DNA from 3 places in the Shinella sp. OV683 genome. Region 2 is predicted to be linked to each of the others. Evidence: riboswitches for the same ligand, from Rfam matches in the RefSeq annotation. Region 2 holds a riboswitch; each other region holds the start of a gene.
The links. Region 2 has a riboswitch for cobalamin ahead of ACXHRN_RS09055 (CbtB domain-containing protein). Riboswitches for the same ligand answer to the same signal wherever they lie in the genome.

Region 1: another riboswitch for cobalamin. It lies ahead of ACXHRN_RS21640 (aromatic ring-hydroxylating oxygenase subunit alpha); the one in region 2 lies ahead of ACXHRN_RS09055 (CbtB domain-containing protein).
Region 3: another riboswitch for cobalamin. It lies ahead of bluB (5,6-dimethylbenzimidazole synthase); the one in region 2 lies ahead of ACXHRN_RS09055 (CbtB domain-containing protein).

What each region holds. Positions count from the first base shown of each region.
Region 1 is NZ_CM173543.1:4,480,796-4,490,315, reverse strand. It holds gene ACXHRN_RS21655 (calcium-binding protein) at 1-542, shown strand, start outside; gene metH (methionine synthase) at 712-4,494, shown strand; gene ACXHRN_RS21645 (OsmC family peroxiredoxin) at 4,779-5,216, opposite strand; cobalamin riboswitch at 5,381-5,582, shown strand; gene ACXHRN_RS21640 (aromatic ring-hydroxylating oxygenase subunit alpha) at 5,708-6,955, shown strand; gene ACXHRN_RS21635 (FAD-binding oxidoreductase) at 6,972-8,078, shown strand; gene ACXHRN_RS21630 (hypothetical protein) at 8,082-8,324, shown strand; gene msuE (FMN reductase) at 8,529-9,125, shown strand; gene sfnG (dimethylsulfone monooxygenase SfnG) at 9,151-9,520, shown strand, end outside.
Region 2 is NZ_CM173543.1:1,898,073-1,907,592, reverse strand. It holds gene cobW (cobalamin biosynthesis protein CobW) at 1-662, opposite strand, end outside; gene cobU (bifunctional adenosylcobinamide kinase/adenosylcobinamide-phosphate guanylyltransferase) at 667-1,191, opposite strand; gene ACXHRN_RS09060 (CbtA family protein) at 1,191-1,928, opposite strand; gene ACXHRN_RS09055 (CbtB domain-containing protein) at 1,941-2,123, opposite strand; cobalamin riboswitch at 2,171-2,545, opposite strand; gene ACXHRN_RS09050 (peptidoglycan-binding domain-containing protein) at 2,648-4,402, opposite strand; gene ACXHRN_RS09045 (cobyric acid synthase) at 4,590-6,050, opposite strand; gene ACXHRN_RS09040 (SRPBCC family protein) at 6,207-6,671, shown strand; gene ACXHRN_RS09035 (ArsR/SmtB family transcription factor) at 6,658-6,996, shown strand; gene ACXHRN_RS09030 (ABC transporter substrate-binding protein) at 7,929-9,520, shown strand, end outside.
Region 3 is NZ_CM173543.1:3,749,058-3,758,577, forward strand. It holds gene glyS (glycine--tRNA ligase subunit beta) at 1-1,353, shown strand, start outside; gene ACXHRN_RS18165 (transcriptional regulator) at 1,527-1,844, shown strand; gene ACXHRN_RS18170 (glycosyl transferase) at 1,847-2,365, opposite strand; gene ACXHRN_RS18175 (PA0069 family radical SAM protein) at 2,489-3,646, shown strand; gene rnhB (ribonuclease HII) at 3,817-4,467, shown strand; cobalamin riboswitch at 4,516-4,695, shown strand; gene bluB (5,6-dimethylbenzimidazole synthase) at 4,740-5,465, shown strand; gene ACXHRN_RS18190 (F0F1 ATP synthase subunit B) at 5,532-6,023, opposite strand; gene ACXHRN_RS18195 (F0F1 ATP synthase subunit B) at 6,038-6,631, opposite strand; gene ACXHRN_RS18200 (F0F1 ATP synthase subunit C) at 6,710-6,934, opposite strand; gene ACXHRN_RS18205 (F0F1 ATP synthase subunit A) at 7,008-7,769, opposite strand; gene ACXHRN_RS18210 (AtpZ/AtpI family protein) at 7,812-8,168, opposite strand; gene ACXHRN_RS18215 (cell wall hydrolase) at 8,439-9,520, opposite strand, start outside.

The sequences.
Region 1 (9,520 bases), 2.6 Mb from region 2:
AAGCGATCAAGATCGTTGGCGACTGGGCTGACACGCTGACCAACAAGGGCACGATCATTGGCGACATCGTCATGGGCGGCGGCAACGACACTGTGACGTTCAAGGCTGGCTCGAACGTCATCGGCGATGTCATGCTCGGTGATGGCGCCGACACCTTCAAGGGTTCGAGCGCAGCCGAGAACGTCTATGGCGGTGCAGGCATCGACAGCCTGACCGGTGGCGCTGGTGCCGACACCTTCTTCTTTGCGCTCGGCGACACCGGCAAGACGAATGCCAAGGCCGACACGATCTTCGACTTCAATGGCAAGTCGGGCGATACGATCGATCTCTCGGACATCGATGCCAATATCAGCAAAGGCGGAGACCAGGCATTCAAGTTCATCGGCGATGCCGCTTTCCATGACAAGGCCGGCGAGCTGCGCATCGTCATGGAAAAGAGCGACACCTGGATCTACGGCGACACCGATGGCAACGGCAAAGCCGACTTCGCCATCCATCTCGACGATGCAGTCGCCCTGAAGGCCGGCTACTTCGACCTCTAAGCTCCGACGAGTGCCTTGCTCGTTCCCTTGCCGCCGTTGGTTCGCCAACGGCGGCTTTTTTCGTTGCGCGTATCTGCGAATTCAGCTTGGCGCAAATTGAATAGTTGTCACCGCAACGAAAATAATATAAACACATAACGATATCTTTATGTGAATACGGGAGTGCGCCATGTCGGCTGCGTTGAACGAGCTTTTCGACAAGACCCCAAACAAGCAAACCCTCAATGCCCGTGACGCGCTGATGTCGGCAGCGCGCGAGCGTATTCTCATTCTCGATGGCGCGATGGGCACCCAGATCCAGGGTCTCGGCTATGCCGAAGATCACTTTCGCGGTGAGCGCTTCGGCGGCTGCGCCTGCCACCAGCAGGGCAACAATGATCTGCTGATTCTCACCCAGCCCGCTGCGATCGAGGAGATTCATTTCCAGTACGCACTCGCTGGCGCCGACATCATCGAGACCAACACCTTTTCTTCGACCTCCATCGCCCAGGCCGACTACGGCATGCAGGACATGGTCTATGAGCTGAATCGCGATGGCGCCCGGCTGGTTCGGCGGGCGGCAATTCGCGCCGAGGCGATCGACGGCAAGCGCCGCTTCGTGGCCGGCGCGCTCGGTCCGACCAACCGTACGGCCTCCATGTCCCCGGATGTCAACAATCCCGGCTATCGCGCGGTCACCTTCGACGATCTCCGCATCGCCTATGGCGAGCAGCTGCGCGGCCTGATCGATGGCGGCGCCGACCTCATCCTGATCGAGACGATCTTCGATACGCTGAATGCCAAGGCGGCAATCTTCGCCTGCAAGGAGATCTTTGCGGAAAAGGGCGTCGACCTGCCGGTGATGATCTCCGGCACCATTACCGATCTCTCCGGGCGCACGCTGTCGGGCCAGACCCCGACGGCCTTCTGGCATTCGGTGCGCCACGCGAACCCCTTTACGATTGGCCTGAATTGCGCGCTCGGTGCCAACGCAATGCGTGCGCATCTGGACGAACTCTCCATTGTCGCTGACACATTGACCTGCGCCTATCCCAATGCCGGCCTGCCGAATGCGTTCGGCCAATACGACGAAAGCCCGGAATTCATGGCCGCGCAGATCGAGGAATTCGCTCGCGACGGCCTCGTCAACATCGTCGGCGGTTGCTGCGGTTCGACGCCCGATCACATCAGAGCGATTGCGGCGGCGGTGGCCAAATATCCACCGCGCCAGGTTCCCGAGCATGGGCCGCTGATGCGGCTGTCTGGCCTCGAGCCTTTCACGCTGACCAAGGAAATTCCGTTCGTCAATGTCGGCGAGCGCACGAACGTCACCGGCTCGGCCAAGTTCCGCAAGCTGGTCACGGCGGGCGACTATGCTGCAGCACTCGACGTCGCGCGCGATCAGGTCGCCAACGGTGCCCAGATCATCGACATCAACATGGACGAGGGCCTGATCGATTCCAAGCAGGCGATGGTCGAATACCTCAACCTCATCGCCGCCGAACCCGATATCGCCGTCGTTCCCGTCATGATCGACAGCTCCAAATGGGAAGTGATCGAGGCCGGCCTGAAATGCGTTCAGGGCAAGCCGTTGGTCAATTCGATCTCGATGAAGGAGGGCGAGGAAGCGTTCCTGCACCATGCCAGATTGGTCCGGGCCTATGGCGCGGCCGTCGTGGTCATGGCCTTCGACGAGCAGGGCCAGGCCGACACCCATGCCCGCAAGGTCGAGATCTGCACCCGGGCCTACAAGCTGCTGACCGAAGAGGCCGGTTTCCCGCCCGAAGACATCATCTTCGACCCCAACATCTTCGCCGTCGCCACCGGCATCGAGGAGCACAATAATTACGGCGTCGATTTCATCAATGCGACGCGCGATATCACCGCCACGCTGCCGCATGTGCATATCTCCGGCGGCGTCTCGAACCTCTCCTTTTCGTTCCGCGGCAACGAGCCGGTGCGTGAGGCGATGCATGCCGTGTTCCTCTACCATTGCATCCAGGCTGGGATGGATATGGGCATCGTCAATGCCGGTCAGCTGGCGGTCTATGAATCCATCGATCCGGAACTGCGCGAGGCTTGCGAGGACGTGGTGCTCAACCGCAATTCCAACGCCACCGAGCGCATGCTGGAACTTGCCGAGCGCTACAAGGGCACGGCCGGCAAGGAGGCCAAGGAAAAGGATCTGAAATGGCGTGAATGGCCGGTCGAGAAGCGGCTAGGACACGCGCTGGTCAACGGCATCACCGAATTCATCGACCTCGATACCGAGGAGGCCCGCCAAAATGTCGAGCGTCCGCTGCATGTCATCGAAGGGCCGCTGATGGCCGGCATGAATGTCGTCGGCGACCTCTTCGGCGCGGGCAAGATGTTCCTGCCGCAGGTGGTCAAATCGGCGAGGGTCATGAAACAGGCGGTGGCGGTACTGCTGCCTTACATGGAGGCGGAGAAGCTTGCCAATGCCGCCAACGGAATCATCGGCGAGCGTGAGACCGCCGGCAAGATCCTGATGGCTACAGTCAAGGGCGACGTCCACGACATCGGCAAGAACATCGTCGGCGTCGTGCTCGCCTGCAACAATTACGAGATCATCGATCTCGGCGTCATGGTGCCGGCGGCGAAGATTCTGCAGATCGCGAAGGACGAGAAGGTCGATATTATCGGCCTTTCCGGCCTGATCACGCCCTCGCTCGACGAGATGGTGCATGTCGCCTCCGAGATGGAACGGCAGGGTTTTGACATCCCCCTGCTGATCGGCGGCGCGACCACCAGCCGCGTGCACACGGCGGTAAAGATCAATCCGCGCTATGAGGCGGGGCAGACGGTCTATGTCACCGATGCGTCGCGCGCCGTGGGCGTCGTCTCCAGCCTGCTGAGCGCAGAGATGAAGCCCGGCTATGTCGAAACCATCCAGGCCGAATATCGCAAGGTGGCCGATGCCCATCACAAGGCGGAGTCCGCCAAGCAGCGCGTCTCGCTTACGGCCGCGCGCGCCAATGCCCACAAAATCGACTGGACCCACTATACGCCGCCCAAGCCCTCGTTCCTCGGCACGAAAACCTTCGATGGCTGGGATCTCGCCGATCTCGCGCGCTATATCGACTGGACGCCGTTCTTCCAGACCTGGGAGCTTAAAGGCCGCTATCCCGCCATCCTCGAAGATGAAAAGCAGGGTGCTGCAGCCCGGCAACTGTTTGATGACGCGCAGGCGATGCTGAAGCAGATCATCGAGGAGAAATGGTTCGCGCCCAGGGCCGTGATCGGTTTCTGGCCTGCCAATGCTGTTGGCGACGACGTCAGGCTGTTCACGGATGAAACGAGAGCCGAGGAATTGGCGACCTTCTTCACACTCCGACAGCAACTGACCAAGCGTGACGGCAAGGCCAATGTCGCGCTTGCCGATTTCGTCGCACCGGTGTCTTCCGGCAAGGCCGATTATCTCGGCGGTTTCGTGGTCACGGCCGGCATCGAGGAAGTGGCCATTGCCGAACGCTTCGAGCGCGCCAACGACGACTATTCGTCGATTCTGGTCAAGGCGCTCGCCGACCGCTTCGCCGAGGCGTTCGCCGAGCGCATGCACGAAGTTGTGCGCAAGGAGTTTTGGGGCTATGCGGCTGACGAAACGTTCCAGCCCGAAGACCTGATCGGCGAGCCTTATCAGGGCATTCGTCCGGCGCCGGGCTATCCCGCGCAGCCCGATCACACCGAAAAGGCGACGCTGTTCGAGCTGCTGGATGCTGAAAACGCGGCCGGCGTCAGCCTGACGGAGAGTTATGCGATGTGGCCGGGATCCTCGGTCTCGGGCATCTACCTCAGCCATCCCGAAAGCTACTATTTCGGCGTCGCCAAGGTCGAGCGGGACCAGGTCGAGGACTATGCCGCCCGCAAGAACATGCCGATAGCTGATGTCGAGCGCTGGCTTGGGCCCGTGCTGAATTATGTGCCGGCTCCTGTGGCGCTGGCTGCGGAGTGAGAGCGATACGTTGGCAGGGGAATTTACCCCTCACCAACTCCGGCCAAGGGTTCGCTACGCTTACCCGGCCTTCGTATCCTCCCCCACAAGGGGAGAGGTAGGCTCGCGAAACTGTCTTGCCTCAAGCAAGGGCGAAGCTTGTGGCACGCTACCTCTCCCCCTGTGGGAGAGGATAGCAAGTCCGTGAGAGGCGAAGCCGATCACTGGACGCGCTTGGTGAGGGGTGAAATGCGGCAACGATAAGGGGCGATAGATTGTCCCTCGGTTCGCAGCCTTTTCAAAACTCACCCCAGCTTGGCATCCAGCCCGACCTGGATTGCGCCGAGCGCCCGCGACACCGGGCAGCCGGCCTTGGCTTTGTCGGCCAGTTCCTTGAACTTTGCCTCGTCTATGCCCGGCACGGTGCCGACAAGCGTGATGTTGCTCGACTTGATCGACATGCCGCCGCTTGCATCCGGCTCCAACGAGACGGTGGCCGTCGCGTCGAGCTTCGTCGCCGGCGTGCCGTTTTCGGCCAGGAAATGCGAGAGCTGCATGGCAAAGCAGCCGGCATGCGCAGCCGCGATCAGCTCTTCGGGGTTGGTGCCGGACTGGCCGGATTCATCGACGAATCGACCCTTGAACGAGTAGGGCAGGCTGGAAAGTGCGCCGCTGAGCGAGCTTAGGGTGCCACTGCCTTCGGTGAGAGTGCCCTGCCAGATTGCCTGTGCGGTTCTTTTCATGACGTCCTCCATTGGGTTTGATGGGCGGTAAAGCCGACGAAACATAACGCATAAGTTGGCAAATTGGTTGGGCCTCGCGCCAGCTATTTTCGCATTCTATAATTTTGTTTCCACGGCGCCATCTCGATGTCGCAAATGCACCGCCGATGTCGCAATGCCTATGGTCATATCAACGTCATCGAGGTGCTGGGCGGGTTGGATCCGCTCGGAGAATTGGGAAGCCGGTGTAATTCCGGCGCTGCCCCCGCAACGGTAGCGAAGTGTGCTTGCAACGGGAGTCCACTGGGTGAAAACCTGGGAAGGAGTTGCAAGGGTCCGGCCGGACCACTTCGGAGCCCGGAAACCAGCCTCGGATTTTGAACTCGACTGATCGCGGTGGGCGGTCAAGAGACGGATGACCTGTGACTGCCGGATGTCTGTCCGGCCTGTTTGCGGGCGCTCGTTTCCCTCAAGTCCACCATGCCCAGTCCTTGCAATAACGAGGACCGACCATGGACATTCCATCCGAAATGCTCTCGCGGCTCAGAGCCCGCAAACCCGGCTACAGCCTTGATCAGCCCTTCTATATCGATCCGGCCTATCATCAGATGGACCTCGAGCAGATCTGGTACAAGGACTGGCTGTTCATCGGCCACGATTGCGAGATCCCCAATGCCGGCAACTATATGACGGTGCAGGTGGGCGCCTATCCGGTGGTCATCGTCCGCGGCAATGACGGCAAGATCAATGCGCTTCACAATTCCTGTCGCCATCGCGGCAGTCGCGTCTGCCAGGAGCATCGGGGTTCGACTGCAAAGCTTGTCTGCCCCTATCACCAGTGGACCTACGAGCTCGACGGACAGCTGCTCTATGCCCGCCAGATGGGCGACAATTTCGACACGTCGAATTTCAGCCTCAAGCCCGTGGCCTGCGAGAACGCCGGCGGCTACATCTTCATCTGTCTTGCCGACGAGCCGATGGATTTCGCGCCGTTTGCCAAGACGATGGAACCCTATTTCCTGCCGCATCGCCTGCGCGACGCCAAGATCGCCTTCGAGAGCACGATCATCGAAAAGGGCAACTGGAAGCTCGTCTGGGAAAACAACCGCGAATGCTACCATTGCGCCGGCAACCATCCCGAGCTTTGCAAGACCTTCCCCGAGGCGCCCAGCGTCACTGGCGTCAATGGCGCTGCCGAAGATCCGGAAATCGCTGCGCATTGGGAGAAATGCGAGGCCGCCGGCCTGCCGAGCGCCTTCGTGATCGACGATCGCGGCCAGTTCCGCACGACGCGTGTTCCGCTGCTGCGCGATGCGATCAGCTACACGATCTCGGGCCGCAAGGCCGTGCAGATGCGGCTGTCCGACCAGGTCAACATGGATCGCATCGGCTCGTTGTTGCTGTATCACTATCCCACGACATGGAACCATGTGCTGAGCGACCACGCCATCACCTTCCGGGTCATGCCGATCAGCGCCACCGAAACGGCTGTGACCACCAAGTGGCTGGTCCACAAGGATGCAGTTGAAGGCATTGACTATCGCCTCGAAGAACTGACCCATGTCTGGACCGAGACCAACGACCAGGATCGCCAGATCGTCGAGGAAAACGCTTTCGGCATCCATTCGCCGGCTTACCAGCCCGGCCCTTATTCGGAAGTGCATGAAGGCGGCGTCGCCCAGTTCGTCGAGTGGTATTCGAGCTTCATGGAAGACCGCCTCGCCGGCTTGGGCAAGCCCGCCCTGCGCTCCGTCGCCTGATCGATAGGAGATGGCGATGAACGTGATGAGCACCGTTTCGGCACCGACGCATCTCGATGAGATGCAGCCCTGGAATTCTGCCCGCCAGATGCTGGTTTGCACCGGCGTCATCGACGAGGCGCCTGACGTCAAGACCTTCACCTTCGCGGTGGAGGGCGGCGGCTGGTTCCGCTACATGCCGGGGCAGTTCATCACGGTGGAACTCAGGGCCAAAGGCGGCGACCTGCATCGCACCTACACGATCTCGTCTTCGCCCTCGCGGCCCTATGCCATCGCCATCACCGTCAAGGCGCAGCCGAATAGCATCGGCACGCGCTGGATGTTCGACAACGTCCGGGCCGGTAGCCGCGTACGCGCCTATGGACCGAGCGGGCATTTCACCCTGGGCCGCAGTCCCGCCAGGAAATATCTGTTCGTCTCGGCCGGCTCGGGCATCACGCCTGGCATGTCGATGCTGCGCTGGCTTGCCGATTGTGCACCGGGCACCGACGTCACGTTCATCAACTCCTCGCGTCGGCCGGAGGACATCATCTTCAGAGGCGAGCTCGAACATCTCGCCACCCGCATGCCCAACCTCAAGCTCGGCTTCCTGCCTGAGACGCGGTCGGGCGTCACGCCCTGGGCTGGCCTGATGGGACGCATCGACATCCAGAAGCTCGCGATGCTGGCACCCGACTTCATCGGCCGGGAGATCTTCTGCTGTGGTCCCGACCCCTTCATGAAGGCGGTGAGTAACATCGTGCGCGCCGAAGGCTTCGACATGGGCCGCTATCATCAGGAAAGCTTTGGCGCCACCGCACTCACAGAGACCGCGCAGAAGCCCGCCAATGACGATGCGGTCGAAGGCGAGGAGATCGGCCTTCGGCATTCCGTCAGCTTCCTCGGCTCTGGCGAACAAGCGCTTTGCGCGCCGGGGCAGACGGTTCTGCAGACGGCTCGAGCGGTCGGAGTGCGAATCCCGGCAGCGTGCGAATCCGGTCTCTGCGGCACCTGCAAGGTCAGGAAACGTTCCGGCGAGGTGGAGATGAACCACAATGGCGGCATCTTCGATCGTGAGATCGAGGACGGCTACATCCTCGCCTGCTGCTCGCGACCGCTGACCGCGGTCGAAATCGAGGCGTAGAGCATGGATGTGGCGGCAGACCAGCTGGATAGTCACAAGTCGGCGTCCTCCGAGGATCTGTTTCTCGCCTGGTTCTTGCGACTGCCGCATAACGCCGATGTCGCCCAGGCCGCGCGCAGTGAAATCGTGGGGCTCAATCGCCTCGAACATATCTGCGAGACCACGCTTCGCCTCAGAACCATGCTGGAGCAGGCAAGCCATTTTCCATCGCAGGCCCGGCCTTCCCGCCGCCGGTTGCAGCACTGAAATGTGTAAACCTCTGGTCTGAATGGCATTTTTTGACCACAGGTCGCTGCGCGACGGAATGCGCTCTTTCGGTAATTTTTTTCTTTAAAGCCAAATTTCCGCAACAAAGGTCCCGTCATCCCCGGGTCGGCTGGAATATTTTCGTTTGCCAATAAAATCTATTAAATATATGTATTATGTGAATTTGAAACTGGAACCGCATTGATGCAGCGCCTTAAGATCCTGGGTATCTCCGGAAATGTCCGCACGCCGTCGCGCACTGCATCATTGGTGGATGCAATTTTGCTGGCGATCGAAAACCGCTTCGGGATCGAGACGCGCAAGATCGATTTGATCGATGCCGCTCCTGTCCTTTTCAAAGCGTTGCGCTCGGACCAATTGGACAATGCAGGCAAGGAAATCGTCGCGGCAGTCGAAAGCGCCGACATTCTCGTGGTCGGTTCCCCTGTCTATCGCGCCTCCTACTCGGGCGCGCTCAAGCATCTCTTCGATCTCGTGCATTTCGAGTCGCTGATCGGCAAGCCGGTGATTCTCGCCGCAACCGGCGGCACCCCGCTGCATGGGCTGGTGACCGAGCATCAGCTCCGGCCACTGTTCGGTTTCTTCAAGGCGCTGACGCTGCCCACCGCCGTCTATGCACTCGAGAGCGACTTCGACGCCTATGCAGTCAAGAATCCCGAAATCGCCAAGCGCATCGAAGCCGCAGTGCGGGAACTCGACGCCATCGTGCCAGCAACGCCGGGCCTGATCGCCCAGGCCAATTCGGAAGGCCCGGTTGGGCAAACGCGTCTCCGGGCGTGAACTTTAAGTGTGGATGGAGAAAGCTATGACGCAGCTCAAGAAAGAACCGTTGAAATTTGCCTACTGGGTGCCGAATGTCTCCGGCGGGCTGGTAATCAGCTCGATCGAACAGCGCACCAGCTGGGATATCGACTATAACCGCAAGCTGGCGCAGATCGCCGAGGCCTCGGGCTTTGACTATGCGCTCAGCCAGATTCGTTTCACCGCCGGCTACGGAGCCGACAATCAGCATGAATCGGTGTCCTTCTCGCATGCCTTGCTGGCCGCGACGGAAACACTCCGCGTCATCGCCGCCGTTTTGCCGGGTCCGTGGACGCCGGCGCTGCTCGCCAAGCAGATCGCCACCATCAGCCAGCTCACCAATGGCCGCGTCGACATCAATGTCGTGTCCGGCT
Region 2 (9,520 bases):
AGTACGGAGGCCGGAATATCGCCATTGCGTGCCTCGATCATGCGCGGCTTGCGGGCGATTGCGCCCGAGACGATATCGCGCACGCCCTGCAAACCCTTGGCATCCAGGAGATCTGCCTTGTTCAGAATGATCAGGTCGGCGGCAGTCAGCTGGTCTTCGAACAGTTCTTCGATCGGGCTTTCGTGATCCAGCCCCTGATCCTCGACGCGCTGAGCATGCAGCGCATCATGATCGTCGGCAAAGCGCCCGGCGGCGACAGCGGCGCTATCGACAACGGTAATAACGCCATCGACCGTGACCGCCGTCTTGATGCCTGGCCAGTTGAAGGCCGCGACCAGCGGCTGCGGCAGGGCAAGGCCGGATGTCTCGATGATGATGTGATCGGGGCGGTCTTTGCGGGCCAAGAGCTTTTCCATCGTCGGGATGAAATCGTCGGCAACCGTGCAGCAGATGCAGCCATTGTTGAGCTCGATGATATCGTCCTCAGTGCAGGCTTCCGCACCGCAGCCCTTCAGCACGTCGCCATCGACGCCGAGATCACCGAATTCATTGATGATCAGGGCAATCTTGCGGCCTTCGGCATTCATCAGCATGTTGCGGATCATCGTCGTCTTGCCGGCACCCAGGAAGCCGGTGATCACCGTCGCAGGAATCTTCTGCATCTCTTCAACCCTTCATCTTCAGCGGCAACCCGGCCGCTATGAAATAGACTTCGCGTGCAATCGCCGCGATTTGCTGATGGAGCCGTCCCGCGTGATCGCGGAAGTCGCGCGCCATCTTGTTTTCCGGCACGATGCCGAGGCCGACCTCATTGGAGACGAGCACGACCTTTGCCTTCATCCCACTGAGACACGCACATAAGTCGGAGCTCGCAGCCGCAATGTCGCGCTCTTCGAGCATCAGATTCGTGACCCAGAGCGTCAGGCAATCGATGAGAATTACATTGCCTGCATCATCCAACGCACCCAGCCGCGAAACCAGATCGAGCGGCTCCTCATGCGTGGTCCAGCCGTCACCGCGCGTTTGGCGATGATGGGCGATCCGCGCCTGCATCTCCGCATCCCAGGCACGGCCCGTGGCGATGTAATGACGCGAGAGGCCGGTCTCGGCGACCAGCCCCTCGGCAAAAGCGGATTTTCCGGAGCGTGCTCCGCCCAGTACCAGAACGGCGCCGGAGGGAGCGTTTTCCATCAGGCGGTCTTGAGCCAACGGTCGTTGATCGCACCCATGACGAGCCCGAGCACGATCCAGAAGAACAGACCGGCCGAAAGCGTGGCGACGGCAAATTCTGCGGCCAGGATCGCCGGCACGTTGGTGGCTTCGTCAGCCGGCTGCGGTGCGCCGATCAGGTGGGGCACGAACAGCAGCACGACACCGATTGCCTTGGCCCATGGCTCCTTGCGCAGGATGATGAGATAGAGTGCAATCGCTGACACGACCACGGTGCCAAGCCACCACATCTGCCGATCGAAAAGATCAGCCGCCGGAAATCCGGGAAGTTCGGGCGGCAGGCCGATCGCCGGAAACAGATGGAATGTCAGCCACGCAACGCCACCCCAAAGGGCGCCAGTCGCCAACGTCACGGTCCGCCCGGTAAACAGGCTGACCGCCATCATCAACAACGCAAAGCCGGCACCCGTGACCAGATCACCCATCAGCGTTCCGGTGATCCGGCTGACGCCGAGCAGCATGCCGCCTTCTTCTTCCTCGCCGGCAGGTGTAGCAGCAGCTTCGTGCTCGTGGGCACTGGCCTTGCTGACGATCAACAGGTTAAGGCCCGTCGTGTGATCTGGTGTCGCCACCGGAGCATTTTCATACTTTTCGGCTTCGAGAATCAACGGCACGACTTTGGCTTGCTGGGCGACGGTTTGAATCGCACCAGCAATCAGCCCGGCCACAAGCGCAGCCAAGAGATATTTGACAACCATTTGAGTGGACCTTTAGTGGCAGGGAAAGCCGTTGGCGTGGCGAACGTCATGCGCCGTGTCATGCAACACGTTCGAATGCGCAAAGCCTGCACCAAAGATCAGGAAGGAACCGACGAGCAGGGCAAGAATGCCTGCCGTGAAACGATCCGAAACGGTAACGATCTTGGTAGAAGAAATAGAAGAAGCCTGAGCCATAACAACCTCCGTGCTGCTGGCAAAATACAAAAAGAGACGCGGATTAGGCGCCGTGGTCTTGTCTGGCAGGTCTCCTGGCTCACGGTTCCCGCCCAAAGGACTAGACCTTTGGGCATGCAGCATCCCCTCGCCTTCCCGAAACTTTTAGCCATGCGCGAGTGGACGATTCGTAGAAAGGAGGCGTCCCGCCCGTGTTGCCGCAAGGCCGTTTCAGTGGCTTTGGAACTGCTTCGAAAAAAAGCGCCTCGGGCACCACGCCCTTTGCACGCAACCTCTTCCAAACAGTTCCTGGGAATACCTCAGCCGCTCTACAGTCGCGGGGTCGGCCGGGATAGAAATGCCCAATATGGGTCCATTCGTCCCGTTCCCTTTTGATCCCTTGGGCTTTGCGCCCGCTGGGAACCAAACACATCACGATGATTATGTTTTTGACGGCTCGAAGTCAATCTCATTCGCGACACCGCCAGACGCGAAAACGGGCCGCAATGCGGCCCGTCGTCCTAAAATTTGATAGGCCGGTCAGTTCAGCAGCGGCGCTTCTTACGGCATCCTTGAACCTTGCCGAACTTGAACTTGCCGATAACCTGAACACGGCCCGGTCGCGCGCGTCCAACCTTGTACCGGCCGACCCGGTGAGCACCGACGACAGCGCCGAGTACGCCGACCGCAATCGCCGCATCAAGAGCCGGGTTGCGACGTTCCTCGATCACCACGATCTTTTCGCGACGCGGACGAACGACCTGCTGCTCGACCACCGCCTGCTGAGAATTCAGCCAGTTTGCGTAAGAGACCTGCGACAGCTTGCGAATCTGGGCGATCTGGTCGCCGGAGAGATAGCCGGTCACCGGTGCGCCGTTGTCGGTCTGCCAGTTGCTGATCGCAGTGCGGCTGTTGGGGCCGAAGGAGCCGTCGCTGCCGAACGTGTCATAGCCGAGCGAAGTCAGGCGGCCCTGCAATTCATGTCGAGCTTCGCGGTTGAGGAATTCATCCTCGGTTTCCGGCGTGCCTTCGGTGTATTGGATGTTCTGGTCCGGCTGGGCATTCTGGCCCATGTCGTTCTGATTCTGGTTATCCTGCTGATTGGCAGCCATCTGCGACTGGTCATCGGCCTGCGCCTGATTGGGATCCTGGTTCGGATCCATCTGGTTGGCCTGGTCCGTCTGGTTGGACTGATCGTCAGCTTGCGGCTGGTTCTGGTCCTGGGCCTGATCTTGCGGCTGATCCTGATTTTGGTCCTGCGACTGAGTCTGGCTATGATCGTCAGGCTGCTTGGCAGTGTTTGCCTGCTGGTCGAGTGGCTGCTCGTCACCTTCCGCAACATTGTCTGCGGGCTGCTCGGCAGCGGCCAGCTGGACGATGCGGGCCTGCGCGATCGCTGCGAACTTGCCCTTCGGATAAGTGCTCAGATAGGCCTCGTACTCCTTGACGGTATTGCCGTCGGAGGCAGCCTTCCACAGAGCATACTCCTGTTCCCAGTCACCGGCAGGCGCCTTTGCCTGTTCCTGCGGCTGGGCATCATCGGCCTGCGCTGCAGCCTGATCCTGCTGTTGGGCGTCGTCCACCTGGGCCTGATCCTGCTGACCGGCATCATCGGCTGGGGCAGACTGATCCTGAGCTTGTTCCTGACCCTGATCCTGCGATTGATCCTGCGCCTGCTCCGGCTGCCCCTGATCGTTGGCCTGTGTCGCGTCATCGGCCTGCGCAGCTTCCGTATCCAGCGCGTCAGCCGCCGGCGGTGTGGCGGCGGCTATAAGGCTTTCGATCCGCGTCTTGGCGATCTTGGCGAACTTGCCCTTTGGGAAGGCCTTCAGATATTTCTCATAGTCGGCCTGCTTGCCGGTCTTGGAAACCTGGCGCCAGAGCTCGAGGTCGCGCTTCTTTTCCGCGTCCGCATCGACCGCATCCGCAGCCATGACCGGCTTGGCGTCAGCAGCCTGATCGTCGGCGACAACCGCCGTCTGCTTGGCAGCCGTGGCGTCATCGGCCGGCTTTGCAGCGTCGGTGGTGACAACACCATTCAGGCTGTCGATGCGCTGCTTCGCAACACTTGCGAATTTGCCGGCCGGATAGGCCTTGAGATAGGATTGATAGTCAGCAGCCTTGCCGGACTTCGACACCGAGCGCCAGAGCTGGAACTCCTTCTGCCAGCCTGCATCGCTGGGTGCTTCCGCGGCGGGAGCATTCTGTGCATAGGACGGCATCACGCCGATCGGTGACGCGGCGAGCGACACGCTGACAGCAGACGCCATCAACATATTGAGATGCTTGGACAGTTTCATGACTTCCCCCTGTTCCCGCTGAAAACTCGTTTCAGAACAGCCCCTTGTCGTTGCGAAATACATATCCGAACTGGAATAAAAAGCACGACAATTCAGCAGTTTTAGCTTTTACTGCTTGTGAGAACGGGCGTTAAACGGGCTTTATTCGCAACAAGGCGCGTTATTGTTTGTTTTATTTCAGATACGCTCACGCGCGCCCAAGAAACGAGGCAAGCCATTTCTCGTCGAGCACCGCCTCAAGCTCGGCCGCCACCTCGTCGAGCGCGGCGTCAACATCAGCACGATAATCAAAGCCGCCGCCACGAATACCAAAGCTCGCCAGCAGCTCGCGGCGGAAATCATCGCTGTCGAACAGCCGGTGCAGATACGTACCGACGACATTGCCATCGGCCGACATGGCGCCATCCGGCCGGCTCTCGATCGAGACATAGGGACGCGCGCAGTCAGCGCCCGTCGTTTCACCGAGATGGATCTCGTAGCCTGCAAGCCCGACATCATAGGCAAGCGAGCGCGCCTGGCTATTGGCAAGCCGCTTTTCCGGCGCCATGACTGTCGTCACATCCAACAGGCCAAGCCCCTCGACTTCGCGCACCGAGCCCTCGAGGCCGAGCGGATCGCGGATCGTCTGGCCAAGCATCTGGTAGCCGCCGCAAATACCGATGACCCGGCCGCCACGCCGCGCATGCGCCTTGATCTCAGCATCCCATCCTTCGGCCCGTAGCACAATGAGATCGGCGATCGTTGATTTGGAGCCAGCCAGCACGATCAGGCCTGCGTCGGACGGCATGCGTTCGCCCGGCTTGACGAAGACCAGCTCGACTGCCGCCTCGCCCTTCAGCGCGTCGAAATCGTCGAAATTGGCAATGCGAGGCGTCACCGGAACAGCAATCTTCAGCGCAGCGCGCTCGCCCTTTGCCAACCTCTCCAGCGTCACGGAGTCCTCGGCCGGCAACCGTCCTGCAGCCTTCAGCCAGGGCACGACGCCGAAACAAGGCCACTGGGTAAAGCCTTCGATCGCCTTGATCCCATCATCGAACAGCGAGATATCACCGCGGAACTTGTTGATAATGTAGCCCGCCACCATCGCCCGGTCCTCCGGTGGCAGTATCAGATGCGTCCCGACCACGGACGCGATCACCCCGCCGCGATCGATATCGCCGACCAGTACCACGGGCACGTTGGCGGCACGTGCAAACCCCATATTGGCGATATCGCCCTTGCGCAGGTTGATCTCCGCCGGCGAGCCGGCGCCTTCGACGATAACGAGATCCGCATCCTCGCCGACAATAGCAAAGCTCTCGAGCACCTTGCCCAGCAGTTCCGGCTTCAGCCGCTGGTAATCGCGCGCCTTCGCCTGACCATAGACCTTGCCCTGGACGATGATCTGGCTGCCATGATCGGTCTGTGGCTTGAGCAGCACCGGATTCATATGCACCGACGACGGCACCCGGCATGCCAAAGCCTGCAACCACTGCGCCCGGCCGATCTCGCCGCCATCGTCGCTGACGGCGGCATTGTTGGACATGTTCTGCGGCTTGAACGGCTGGACTTTCAGGCCGCGATTGGCCGCAAGCCGGCAGAGGCCGGCGACCAGCACAGTCTTTCCGACATCCGAACCCGTGCCCTGCAACATGACAGCCTTGGCCATTTCAGCTCCGATGAAAACCTCACCCCGCCATGCCATTTGCCGATGCAAGGCGCAAGTCGACATCCGCCTTCCATTGCCGCAAAGGCAAATAGGCAACTTTTTGGTTGCCATTCATGTTGGAATATGGGTAAAATAGGCAACCAGGAGGTTGCTGATATGTCAAATGTCGTCGAGAATACCAACACCATCGAAAAGACAATCGAGATCAAGGCGCCTGTCGAACGCGTCTGGCGCGCGCTGACAGACCATCGTGAATTCGGCCAGTGGTTTCGCGTCAATATCGAGGCACCATTCGAGCCGGGAAAACCTGCACGCGGCAAGATCACCCATCCCGGCTTCGAACATGTTGTCTGGAATGTGATGATCAAGGAAATGAAGGAACCCGATCTCTTCTCCTTTACCTGGCACCCCTACGCGATCGATCCCAAGGTCGATTACGACAACGAGATGCCGACGCTCGTCGAGTTCCGCCTCAAGCCCACGGCCAATGGCACCCACCTGACCGTCACTGAGAGCGGCTTCGACAAAATCCCCGCAAACCGCATGCCGGAAGCCTTCAGGATGAACGATGGCGGCTGGGCAGAGCAAGTCAAGAATATCAAGACCCATGTCGAATCTTGAAACCCTGCCGACTGCCTTGAACACCGCACCGATCTTTGCTGCCCTGGGCGACCAGACACGCCTGTCGCTGCTCGCGAAATTGAGCGGCGGCGAGCGCCAGTCGATCGCCCGGCTCTCTTCTGGCACTGAACTGACACGCCAGGCCGTCACCAAGCATCTCAGGGTACTTGAGGATGTCGGCCTGGTCGTCTGCCATCGTATCGGTCGCGAGAGCCAATATGCCTTCCGGCCAGAACCGATGATTGAGGCCCGAAACTATCTGGATGGCGTCTCGCAACTTTGGGGTGAAGCGCTGGGTCGCCTTCAGGCTTTTGTGGATCGTTGAGCGGCACCACTCAAGCCATAAAGCGGCGAAAACCGTGCCGTCCCCTTTCGGAGCGAAGCACGGTTCGCCAAAACTCGATGGCTCCTCGGCGGTTACGCTGCCGAGTGCATCTCCGGTACGCAATACCTGATCCGGAGTGGCGGATTTTTCAGCCGCCGCGTTAAAACCATTAGCGACACAATCTTACCGGATCGTTAGTGAGAGCTTAAACAATGGTGAATTTGGACTTTTTTGCATTAAATTCTAAAAAAATTCACGCGTCGCGATCAGGCAGGAAATGCGTATTTGCGACACAAAACGTCTTGCCCCGGCCCGTGATTGCATCAGAACTTTGAAACGGCAGACAAAAATACCCCAAACAAGACACTAATGTCCATAATAGACAATTACAGGTAGCAAAAACGCCAGTATTAGAGGCCTAAAATTGATCGATTTGCCCATGACATTGGCGGATGTACCTGCATTGGGCAGTTGATTTCTTTTCGAGAACCCGTAAATTCGCAATGCACAAGGATGAAAATAGTGCGGTGATGACAGGGTTCCATCACCGTGCAAAACAAAAAACGCCTTGGCATGGGAACAAAAAACTCCGTTGATAGGCCCTGGACCTGCGGAAACCGTTTGCAGCCGGACCATCAAAGGAACAACGTCGAGATCTTGCGGCGCATATTGTCATGCGGGCGCGAACTGGGAGACTGCAGGATGAACATTCCGGAGCTGGCTTGGCGTCTGAACTCCGCTGACTGTTGCTTTTTATCTTCCGATCCGAACCAATGATGTGCAGCCGCGCGTATCAACGCAGGTAGACGAAGCTTTTGCGTCGTTTTCCAATGTTGACGCTAAGGTGTGAAAGTGAAATCTTTCGGAAATTGCCCTCGGGGAACAACAACTTGGGCACGCATTCAAAGACCAATAACAAGGGAGACTAAAAAATGAACGACTTCGAAAGCAAACTGAAGAGCGCCGAGCAGATGGCCCGCAAGGGCAGTCTGTCCCGCCGTGACTTCATGCAGCTCGCAATGGCCGCTGGTATCGCCATTCCGGCTGCCTCCACGATGTTCTCCAAGGCCCAGGCTGCAGAACCCAAGAAGGGCGGTACGCTTCGTCTCGGCATGGAAGGCGGCTCGGCCTCCGACTCGCTCGACCCGCGCACCTACGCCGACTCCATCATGATCGGCGCTTCGCTTGCCATCATGAACTGCCTGGTCGAATTCGACGCCGACGGCAACCCTACCGGTGAACTGCTCGAAAGCTGGGATGTGCAGCCGGGTGCCCAGGATTGGGTGTTCAATGTCCGCCAGGGTATCAAGTTCTCGAACGGCAAGACGCTCGATGCCGACGACATCATCTATTCGATTGGCCTGCATCGCGGCGAAACCAAATCGCCGGCCAAGGGCATCCTCGAGCCGATCGTGGAGATCAAAGCGCTTTCGCCCACGCAGGTCGGCATCACGCTCAGCGCCGGCAACGCCGACTTCCCGGCCATCCTCGGCGACTATCACCTCGTGGTTGTCCCCAAGGACCACACGGACTGGGACAAGCCGATCGGCACGGGCGCCTATACGCTGGAAAGCTTTGAGCCCGGCGTCCGCATCGTCTTCAAGAATCGCGGCGACTACTGGAAGCCGGGCCGCGGCAATTTCGACCAGGTCGAAATCCGCTACATCCAGGATCCAGCCGCTCGTACCGCCGCACTGCAGTCTGGCGAAGTCGATGTCGCCAACCGCCTCGATGCCCGCACGGTCGACCTTCTGATGAAGGACCCGAACCTCGCCATCGTTCGCACCAAGGGCACGGGCAACCGCTTCTGCTTCGTCTCACGCGTCACCATGGATCCCTTCACCAACAAGGATCTCCGCCTGGCGCTCAAGTATGGTATCGACCGCGAAAAGATCATCAAGCAGGTCTATAACGGCTATGCGATCCCCGGCAACGACCACACGCTCGACCCGTTGAACCCTTACTACAACTCGACGATGCCGCAGCGCGCCTACGATCCGGACAAGGCCGCCTTCCACTTCAAGAAGGCAGGCCTCGCCGCCGGCACCAAGATCGAACTGCAGACGTCGGAAGGCGCCTGGGGCTCGGCCGTCGACTGCGCCCAGATCTACCAGGAATCCATCAAGAAGGCCGGCGTCGACCTCACGGTCACCAAGGTCTCCGCGGACGGTTACTGGGACAATGTCTGGCTCAAGGTTCCGTTCTGCGCCGTTTACTGGGGTCGCCGTCTCACGGCCGACCAGACCTTCACACAGGAGTTCGGTTCGGCTTCGGATTGGAACGACTCCAACTGGAAGGTGCCGGAATTCGATGCTCTGGTCGCCGAGGCCCGTATCGAGCTCGACGATGCCAAGCGCAAGGAAATCTATGGCAAGTGCCAGGAAATGATCGCCGAAGACGGCGGCATGATCTGCTTTGCGATCACCGACTACCTCGACGGCTACTCGCCGAAGGTGCAGGGCGTCAAGCCGCATGCACGTTACGACCTGGACGACCAGCGCGTCGCTGAAAAGGCCTGGTTCGC
Region 3 (9,520 bases), 1.9 Mb from region 2:
ACCAACCAGAAGTGTTTCGTCGTCGCCAAGCCGGGCGCATCGGGCGAACACCTCGAACTGTCCAACCACTTCATCCTGATCGCCAACATCGAGGCCAAGGATGGCGGCGCGGAAATTGTCCACGGCAATGGCAAGGTCGTGCGTGCGCGTCTGTCGGATGCGCTGCATTTCTACAAGCGCGACCAGGGGGATCTGCCGGATCTTCAGGATCTCGCCGCATCGGCCGCCAAATTCGGCCTCGATCTCAAGAAGCCGCTCGACCAGCGGATGGCTAAGCTCGACTTCCTCAATGTCACGTTCCAGGCGAAGCTGGGCACCCAGGGCGCCCGCGTCGAACGCATTCGCGGCCTGGCGGCGGAACTCGCCAAAGTGACCAAGGCCGACCCGATCAAGGTTGATCGCGCCGCGGTACTTGCCAAGGCCGACCTGCGCACCGAAGCCGTCGGTGAATTCCCTGAGCTACAGGGCCTGATGGGCCGCAAATACGCGCTGCTGCAGGGCGAAGATACATCGGTGGCAGCAGCGATCGAAGAACACTGGAAGCCTAATGGCCCGTCCGACCGCGTGCCGACCGATCCGGTGTCTATCACAGTCGCACTCGCTGACAAGCTGGATACGCTGGTGGGCTTCTGGGCGATTGACGAAAAGCCGACCGGCTCGAAGGATCCCTATGCACTGAGAAGAGCGGCGCTGGGTGTGATTAGCTTGATTCTTGATAATCGCATCGATCTCGATATTCTGCTGGTCGCATTCCACCACGCGAAGCAATTTCCGGCATGTGATCCGGTCATGGTCTCCTTCGAACTTGCTGTATTTTTTGGGGAGCGGCTGAAAGTCCAGCTAAAGGATGATGGCATTCGCCCGGACTTCGTTGATGCTGTGCTCGATATGGGCACGCGGCGTGAACAGATGATGCCTGGTATGGAAAATACCAAGCGCATTTTGTCGATTACTCTTCGTGCACAGGCATTGGCAGCATTCATAAACACAGAAGACGGCAAGAACCTGCTGGCAGGCACCAAGCGCGCGACACAGCTGCTGGCCGCCGAGGAGAAGAAGGGCACCGTGGTCGCCGATCGCATCGATCTGTCGCTGCTGACGCTACCCGCCGAAAAGGCGCTGCATTCGGCCATCGTCGTGGCCTCGCAGGGTGCGGCAGAAGCCGTGGCCCGTGAAGACTTCGAAGGCGCAATGGAAGCACTCTCGAAGCTGCGCGGACCGGTCGACACGTTCTTCAACGATGTGCTCGTTAATGACGACAACGCCGATATCCGCGCCAACCGCCTGGCTCTGCTGGCGGCAATTCGCAGCGCGACGGGTGCGGTGGCGGATTTCTCGAAGATTTCGGGATGATACAAGTCCCGCGGCACCGCCGGTCTTGAGGTGTAGCGCGATGGCCACAGGCACCAGCGCGCTGCGATAATTCGCCCAGATAAGTTACATTTTTTTACAATGCTGCCGTGAATGCGACCAACTCGCACCTATATGTGCTGAGGATGAAATGATTTGCTCGCAGGATGATCGCGATGGCGCTGCCAAATGACGTTAAAAATACAATCAGGGCCCGCCTGCAGTCCGACTATGCGTTCCGGTTCGCGCTGCTGTCCGAAGCAGTCGAAGCGTTGTTGAGCAACGATCTGCTCACTGCAAAGAGCGTGTTGTGGGATTATATCGACGCCACGATCGGCTTTGCGGACCTCTCTTCGCAGACCGGATTGCCGGAGAAAAGCCTGATGTGGATGTTCAGCGAAAGCGGTAATCCGCGCGCAACAAGTCTGTTCAAGGTGCTGGCCGTGCTGCAGAAAACACAGGGCATCCACCTCGCGGTCGACGCGGCGGCCTAAGCCTAACGACCCTGCCGGATGACCCAGGCGGGGATCAGTTCCGAACGCAGTTTTTTCACCGATGATGCCCTGGCGAGCGCCGTCAGGTCCATGCCGGGCCGCGCGAGCGATGCAGCCTGGCGCTTTGGCATCAGGAAGCCGAGTTCCAGCACACCTGCCCTCGATGTCAGCCGCTTGAAGAACGGCCGGCGGAAGCGGCGCGACGGGGAAAAGCGCGCCGGCGACTTGCCAAGGGACGCATATTCGAGGATTTCCTCGATCCAGCCGGATTGCGGCCGCGCACCGGGTTCGAGCAGCATGACCCACTCGCCGCGCGCTGCGCGCAGCGTTTCGTGCAGGTCCCATTTCTCCAGGAATTTGCAGCCGGCGGCATCGGCGACGGCCGCCGAGCCATCGCGCGAACCGTGATCGAGTACGATCACGTCGCTCACCAATCCATCCACCGCACCCGACACCAGCACGGCGAGCGTATAGGCGAGTTCCGGCTCGTTATCCCGGCATTCCAGCAAAACAGTCAGCATTGCTTACCTTTAGAGGAAGGATTTGAAAAATGCGAGTCATGGATTTTGTTCTTGCAATGTTCTCTTTTTCACGATAGGAAAATAATCAGGACGAGGCAAGGAATCGCCTCACTGGAGACACCCATGATCAACATGTCGCTTGCGCGGCAGGCTGCTTTTGCGCCTGCCAATACGGCAGAGATTGCCGATAGTCTTCTCACCGAAAGCGGCCTCAGGATCGAGATCGACCGCCGTCGCGGGCGCGCTGCCGGCATCAATCCGGCAGGCCGCTTCGAGCCGCAGGAACGTGAAGTGCTCGACGATGGCTGGCAGACGCTGGAAAGCCTCGATCCATTCAAGACTGAAGTGCAGGTGGAAAAGCCGCGCAGCATCATCGCCCGCAACGACAGTCCGGACATCCCTTTCGACCGTTCGATCAATCCCTATCGCGGCTGCGAACATGGCTGCATCTATTGCTTCGCGCGGCCGACGCATTCCTATATGGGCCTGTCTGCAGGACTGGATTTCGAGGCCAAGCTGTTTGCCAAGCCGGACGCGGCCAGGCTTCTGGAGCGCGAGCTTTCCAAGCCGGGCTACAAGCCGAAGACGATTGCCATCGGCACCAACACCGATCCTTATCAGCCGATCGAGAAGGAATGGCGGATCATGCGGCAGATTCTCGAAGTGCTGGCCGCTGCCAACCATCCCGTTTCGATCGTGACGAAATCGGCGCTGATCATGCGCGACATCGATATTCTCAGCGGGATGGCCGAGCGCGGGCTTGCCAAGGTGGCGCTGTCGGTGACGACGCTCGACCGCAAGCTGGCGCGGCTGATGGAGCCGCGTGCCTCGACGCCCGCCCGGCGGCTGGAGGCGATCAGGGCGCTCAGTTCGGCCGGCGTGCCGACTGCTGTCATGGCTGCACCGATGATCCCGGCGCTCAACGATCACGAATTGGAGCGCATCCTCGATTCCGGCAAGGCGGCCGGTGCGACTGAGGCAAACTATATCCTGCTCAGGCTGCCGCTGGAGGTGAGTCCGTTGTTCCGCGACTGGCTGCTGAGGAATTATCCCGACCGCTACCGGCATGTGATGAGCCTGATACGTTCGATGCGCGGCGGCAAGGATTACGACGCCGAGTTCGGCAAGCGCATGAAGGGCGAAGGCCCCTATGCGTGGCAACTCAATCGCAGGTTCGAACTGGTGATGAAGAAGCTCGACATGCGCAGACGCGGCATTCAGCTGAATACCGATCTGTTCGTGCCGCCGAGTGGCGCAGGCGTGCAGCTCAGCCTGCTGTAACTGATTTAAAGCTCTTCAGCGCCCGGGCTCCATCCCTGCCCCGCGAGCACCGGCGCTGAATGACCGTGCGGCCCGCCATCCCCCGCCTTGGCCGGCCGCGCCCCTGTTCTGGAATGCCGCCCTCATTCCAGGACTTGCAGGGAATCGGGAGAACGTGTCAAACCACCCGCATGAAACGGCACGCTCTCACCGATTCCCTCCCCTTTCTGGAGGAAGACCCGCAGCCGACTTTCCTGATCGAGGAAGGCCTGGTGCGGGACGGATATGAATATGTCTGCGGTCTCGACGAAGCCGGCCGTGGGCCGCTTGCCGGTCCGGTGGTCGCCAGTGCGGTGATCCTCGACCCGCGCAACATTCCCGAGGGACTGCATGATTCCAAGCAGTTGACGGCCGCGAGGCGCGAAGAGCTGTTTGAATTGATTCTGGCGACGTCGGAAGTTGCCATTGCCTCGGTCAGTGCCGCCGAGATCGATAGGACCAACATTCTCAAGGCCAGCCTGGAGGCGATGCGCCGTGCCGCACATTCGTTGCACCGTCGACCGAAGTTTGCGCTGATCGACGGCCGCGATGTCGCACCCGGCCTGCCCTGTCCGGCCAAAGCGCTAGTGAAGGGCGATGCCCGCTCCTTCTCGATCGCAGCTGCCTCGATCGTCGCCAAAGTGACGCGCGACCGGATCATGGCCGCAGCCGGCAATCGCTTTCCGGGTTACGGCTTCGAGTTCCATGCCGGCTATGCCACCGAGTTCCATCGCAACGCCATTGTAGAACTCGGCCCCTGTGGCATCCACAGGATGACATTCCGGCCACTGCGCAAGGATTGATCGCGTCATAAGGCGCCGCCGGCAGATTGCCCTTCCAGTCTCAAACCTGCTAGACAACAATTGTTCGGTGCCCATGTGAATGGGAGAATCGGGAAGCGGGTGCAAATCCCGCGCGTGCCCAACGCTGTAAGGGGGACGGAGTTCGCTGATATGCCACTGGGAAACCGGGAAGGCGGCGATCTCCGGATGAACCCGAGCCAGAAGACCGGCCGGACATATCAGGCTTGAAAGCGCGGACGGCTTTCACAGCAGCCAATTGTCGGGGTAAGACAATGCAAGGCAATCATGCGCGCCATCTTTCGATGGCCGGTCCATTTTCCGAATCCGAGACGGCGGCCGTCTATCGCGCCATTCATTCGCGCCGAGACGTGCGGAATGAATTCCTAGCCGATCCCGTGCCGGACGCGGTGATCCAACGGCTGCTGACGGCAGCCCATGCCGCGCCATCGGTGGGCTATATGCAGCCGTGGAATTTCATGCTGATCCGCGACGAGGCCAATCGCGAGGCGGTCCACAAGATCTTCCAGGATGCCAACGACGAGGCGGCCGACCAATTGCAGGGCGATCAGAAGCGCAGCTACATGGCGCTTAAGCTCGAAGGAATTCTCAAAGCGCCATTGAACATCTGCATCACCTGCGATCGCAAGCGCGGCGGCGATTTCGTGCTGGGTCGCACCCACAATCCGCAGATGGATCTCTACAGCACCGTTTGCGCGGTGCAGAATTTCTGGCTCGCGGCGCGGGCCGAAGGGATCGGTGTCGGCTGGGTCAGCATCTTCGATCACGAGCGGCTGAAACAGCATCTCGGCGTTCCAGACAGCGTCGAGATCGTCGCCTATCTCTGTGTCGGCTATGTCGATCAGCTCTACGTCAAACCCGAACTGGCCGTGAAAGGCTGGCGTGAGAAGATCGCGCTGGAAAAGCTGATCTTTGAGGAACGCTGGCCGGAAGCCTCTCATGTCCTGGGGTTCTACCGAGAAATCGCCTGCAGGACGTAAAACGGCAAGAAAAACCCCGCCTTGCGGACAGGGCGGGGTCAGTTCATTTCCAGAACCAGATCGAGATCAGTTCAGGCGGGTCTTCACCTGGCTGACGGCGTCGTTGAACAGGCCACCGGAGATCTTGCTGTCGACATTGCTCGAGATCAGTTTCTCGGCGGCAGCGACTGCCAGATCGACAGCTGCGGCGCGCACGGCGTTCACAGCTTCGGTCTCGGCGTGCTTAATCTTCTGCTCGGAAAGCGCCGTGCGACGGGCTACATATTCCGCTGTTTTCTGCTTGGCATCCGCTGCGATCAGGTCGGCCTCGCGCTTGGCGGCGGCAACGATCTCGGCAGCTTCCGCTTCCGCATCCTTGCGCTTCTTCTGGTATTCAGCCAGAAGCGCCTGGGCTTCGTCACGAAGCTGCTTGGCAGAATTGAGTTCGCCTGCGATCTTGCCGGCGCGCTCGTCGAGGCTCTTGGTGATCAGGTTCGGAACCTTGAGGTAAAAGATTACCCCGAGGAAAATGACCAGTGCCACCTGTGCCCAAAGCTGGGCCCATGCTGTTGCATCCATGATGAACCCTCCGGTCAGCCCTTGACAGCCTTGACCGCAGACGCGGCATCGGCCTTGGTTACACTTACACCAGTCAACTGCTCGACGATTTCCGCGGCAGTGTCTTGGGCGACGGTTTCGACCTCGGAAAGCGCCCTGGTCTTGATCTCGGCGATGCTGGCTTCAGCACCGGCAATTTTCTTGGCCAGATCGGCTTCGAGCGCGGTGCGCTCCGCACTGGCCTTGGCCTTTTCAGCATCGCGTGCCTGAGCAGCGATCGCCTGTGCCTTGGCGCGGGCCTCGGCCAGTTCCTGCTGGTATTTCGCAACGGCAGCGTCGGCCTCGATCTTCATACGATTCGCTTCGGCGAGATCGGCAGAAATGCGTCCTTCGCGTACGGCGATGATGCCGCTGAGGCGCGGGGTCACGAACTTGGCAACGAGGTAATAGAAAACACCAAATGTAATCGCCAGCCAAAGCAGCTGCGATGGAAAATGGCTTGGGTCGAACGGCGGGAACGACTCCTTATGCGGCACACCGGTTTCGGTATGTGTCGCATCAGCAGCGTGCGTTGCCGCCTCGCCTTCTGCGGCCGTGGCTGACAGAGCATAGGCTGTCGTCACAAACATTCCTACCTCCAAGGCAAGGATACGGTATCAAAACGGGTCACGAGAGAATCCCTCGTGACCCAATGCTTGAAGAGCCGATCAGCCGAAGAGGGCGAGCAGAGCGACGAGCAGCGAGAAGATGCCCAGAGCTTCCGTAACGGCGAAGCCGAAGATCAGGCGGCCGAACTGGCCGTCAGCTGCCGACGGATTGCGCAGTGCGCCAGCCAGGTAGTTGCCGAAGATGGTGCCGAGACCAATACCTGCGCCACCCATGCCGAGGCAAGCGATACCTGCGCCGATGTACTTTGCTGCTTCCGCGTCCATTTTGAACTCCTTCAATTTTCAGTTGTTGCGGCTTATTCCAATGGCGGGCGCAAACCCGCCGGTTTTTCAATACTCAGTGCCCCGGATGCAGTGCATCGTTGAGATACAAGCAGGTGAGAACTGCGAAGACATAGGCCTGCAAAAAGGCCACCAGGAACTCGAGAGCGGTCAAAGCCACCGCCATGGCGAGAGGCAGGATTGCGCCGAGATAACCTACGACAGCGGGTACGTGTTCCAAGGTTCCCAGCGTGAAGACGAAGCCTGCAAAGACCTTCAGCGTGATGTGACCCGCGAGCATATTCGCGAAGAGACGAACCGAGAGGCTGATCGGACGGGAGAGGAACGAGATTATCTCGATCGCTGTGACCAGCGGGATCAGGATCATAGGAACGCCCGACGGCACGAAAATGCCGAAGAAATGAAAGCCGTGCTTGTAGACGCCATAGATCACGACCGTCAGAATCACCAGCATTGCCAGCGCGAAGGTGACAATGATCTGCGAAGCGACAGTAAAGAAGCCGGGAATCATGCCCAGAAGGTTGGACACAAGCACAAATATGAAGAGCGAGAAGACAAGCGGAAAGAACCGCATGCCACCACTGCCGGCACCATCCTTGAGCATCTTGGCGATAAATTCGTAGGAAAGCTCGGCGATCGACTGGGCGCGACCCGGGATCACAGCCTTGGCCGACGAGGCCCACATAAGAAAGGTCACGGAGACCAGAACGGTCAGAACCATGAACAATGCAGAATTGGTGAAATCATAGTTGCCCAGCTCAACAATCGGGTTGATATGGAACTGGTGGATCGGATCTACCTTGTCGGGGCTCGCCACGTCTGCTCTCTCTCACTTGTATCCCACGCGCTCGCTTTCGCGTCAGCGCTCGTTATTCCGTTTGCGACTTTCCCCCAGCCTGTCCACGGGATGTGGCGAATTCACCACACCAGCCGATCGCAACACGTTGAGGACGCCTGCACAAAATCCAAGGAGAAGAAAAACGATCAACCCCCACGGCTTGGTCGAAAGCACCAGATCCAGAAGATAGCCAATCATTGCACCCGCAATGACGGCACCGACGAATTCCGAGGAGAGTTTGAGCGCCTGCGAATAGCCCTTGCGAGCATCATCCGCGGTAGCGTCGTCCTTGCCTACCCCATCCGTCCGCGCCTTCCCTAACTGGTCACTCAGTCGGTTCCGGCGTTCTTCCAGACTGTCCTTGCGGTCGGTCTCCATCCTTGTCTCCTCACCTACCGGGGATTAACCCAGCATTTACAGCCACGCAAGGCCGACATGAGCCAATTCGGAAACTTGCAGACCCCCGCCTTCAAGCCGCGTGCAACATAGTTTCACACTTCGTGATAGTCAAGGCAAAGAGAGGATGTTAATTTTAGGATTTTAACCAATATAAAACAATGACTTAGAGACCACTTAAATCTTTTGTGGGATTTGTGGCTCAACAAATCTGGAAGACGGGCAGGAATCGCTCGCGTCTGGCTGCAAAGATCAGCTCCAGCCGCCGCCATAGGTGCGGTAGAAGATGTGCAGGCCGATCTTGCTGACCCGCTTCATGGTCGGGGCCCAGTTGGGACGCACATAGACGGCATGATAGTGGGTCGAATCCGCCACATCGTCGAGATAAATCTTGCCGGCGGTCACGGCGAGCGCGATTTCCTGGGCGGTCTTGTACTTGAAGCGCGACCAGACGATGTCCGGAATGCGATCGCAGGCAAAGGAGAACTGGCAGCGGTTGCGCCAGTCTTCGTTCTGGTAAACGACACCACAGATGCTCTTCGGATAGGTCGGATTGCGGACGCGGTTGAGCACGACCTGCGCGACGGCGGCTTGGCCCTTCAGAGGCTCATTGGCGGATTCGAAATAGATGGCGTTTGCCAGGCACTTCTGCTCCTTGGCGGTAAACACCGATGCGGGCAGGACATTGGCAGCCCAGGAATGGTCGTCCTTGCTGATCTGCGGGATAAAGCGATCCTCTGTCTTGTTGGCGAGAATCGAATCGAATGGAGAGATATTGGCGTAGTCCGGTTCGGGATTGGCATAGGCGGTTGCCAGACTGTCGGCCTTGTCCGAGGTCACCAGGCTCGCGAGCATCACCGGCACGCCGAAATCGCGGGTCTTCGCCTTGAGCTCATGGAAGGCCATGGCGATATCGAGTTCCTTGCCCTTGATCTCCGGCTTGACGAAAGCCGTCAGCTGGGTTTCGGAGCGCATGGGGTCGAGCAGGTTGGCCTGGCGGTCAAGAATGCTGCCGGCATTGAAGAACTTCGGCGGAACCGCGCGCTCAACCGATACGACGCGGCCCTTCTTGAGGTGACGGGTGACACGCGCTTCGTCCGGCGTATCGGGAACCGGCTTTGCTTCGAGGCTGACTGCGATGCGCTTGCCGTTCTCAAGAACGATGCCTCGACCGGCCGGATTGAACTGGCCCTTGAGCGGCTGGCCGTAGATCAGTTCCTCGGAATGGATCGATCCGGCCGCAGCGCTCACCATATATTGGCGCCAGCTCTGGGTGCCTGCCGTCTTGCTCGACAACATGGCCGAGACGTCGGCCTGGGCTGCGATGTTGGGGA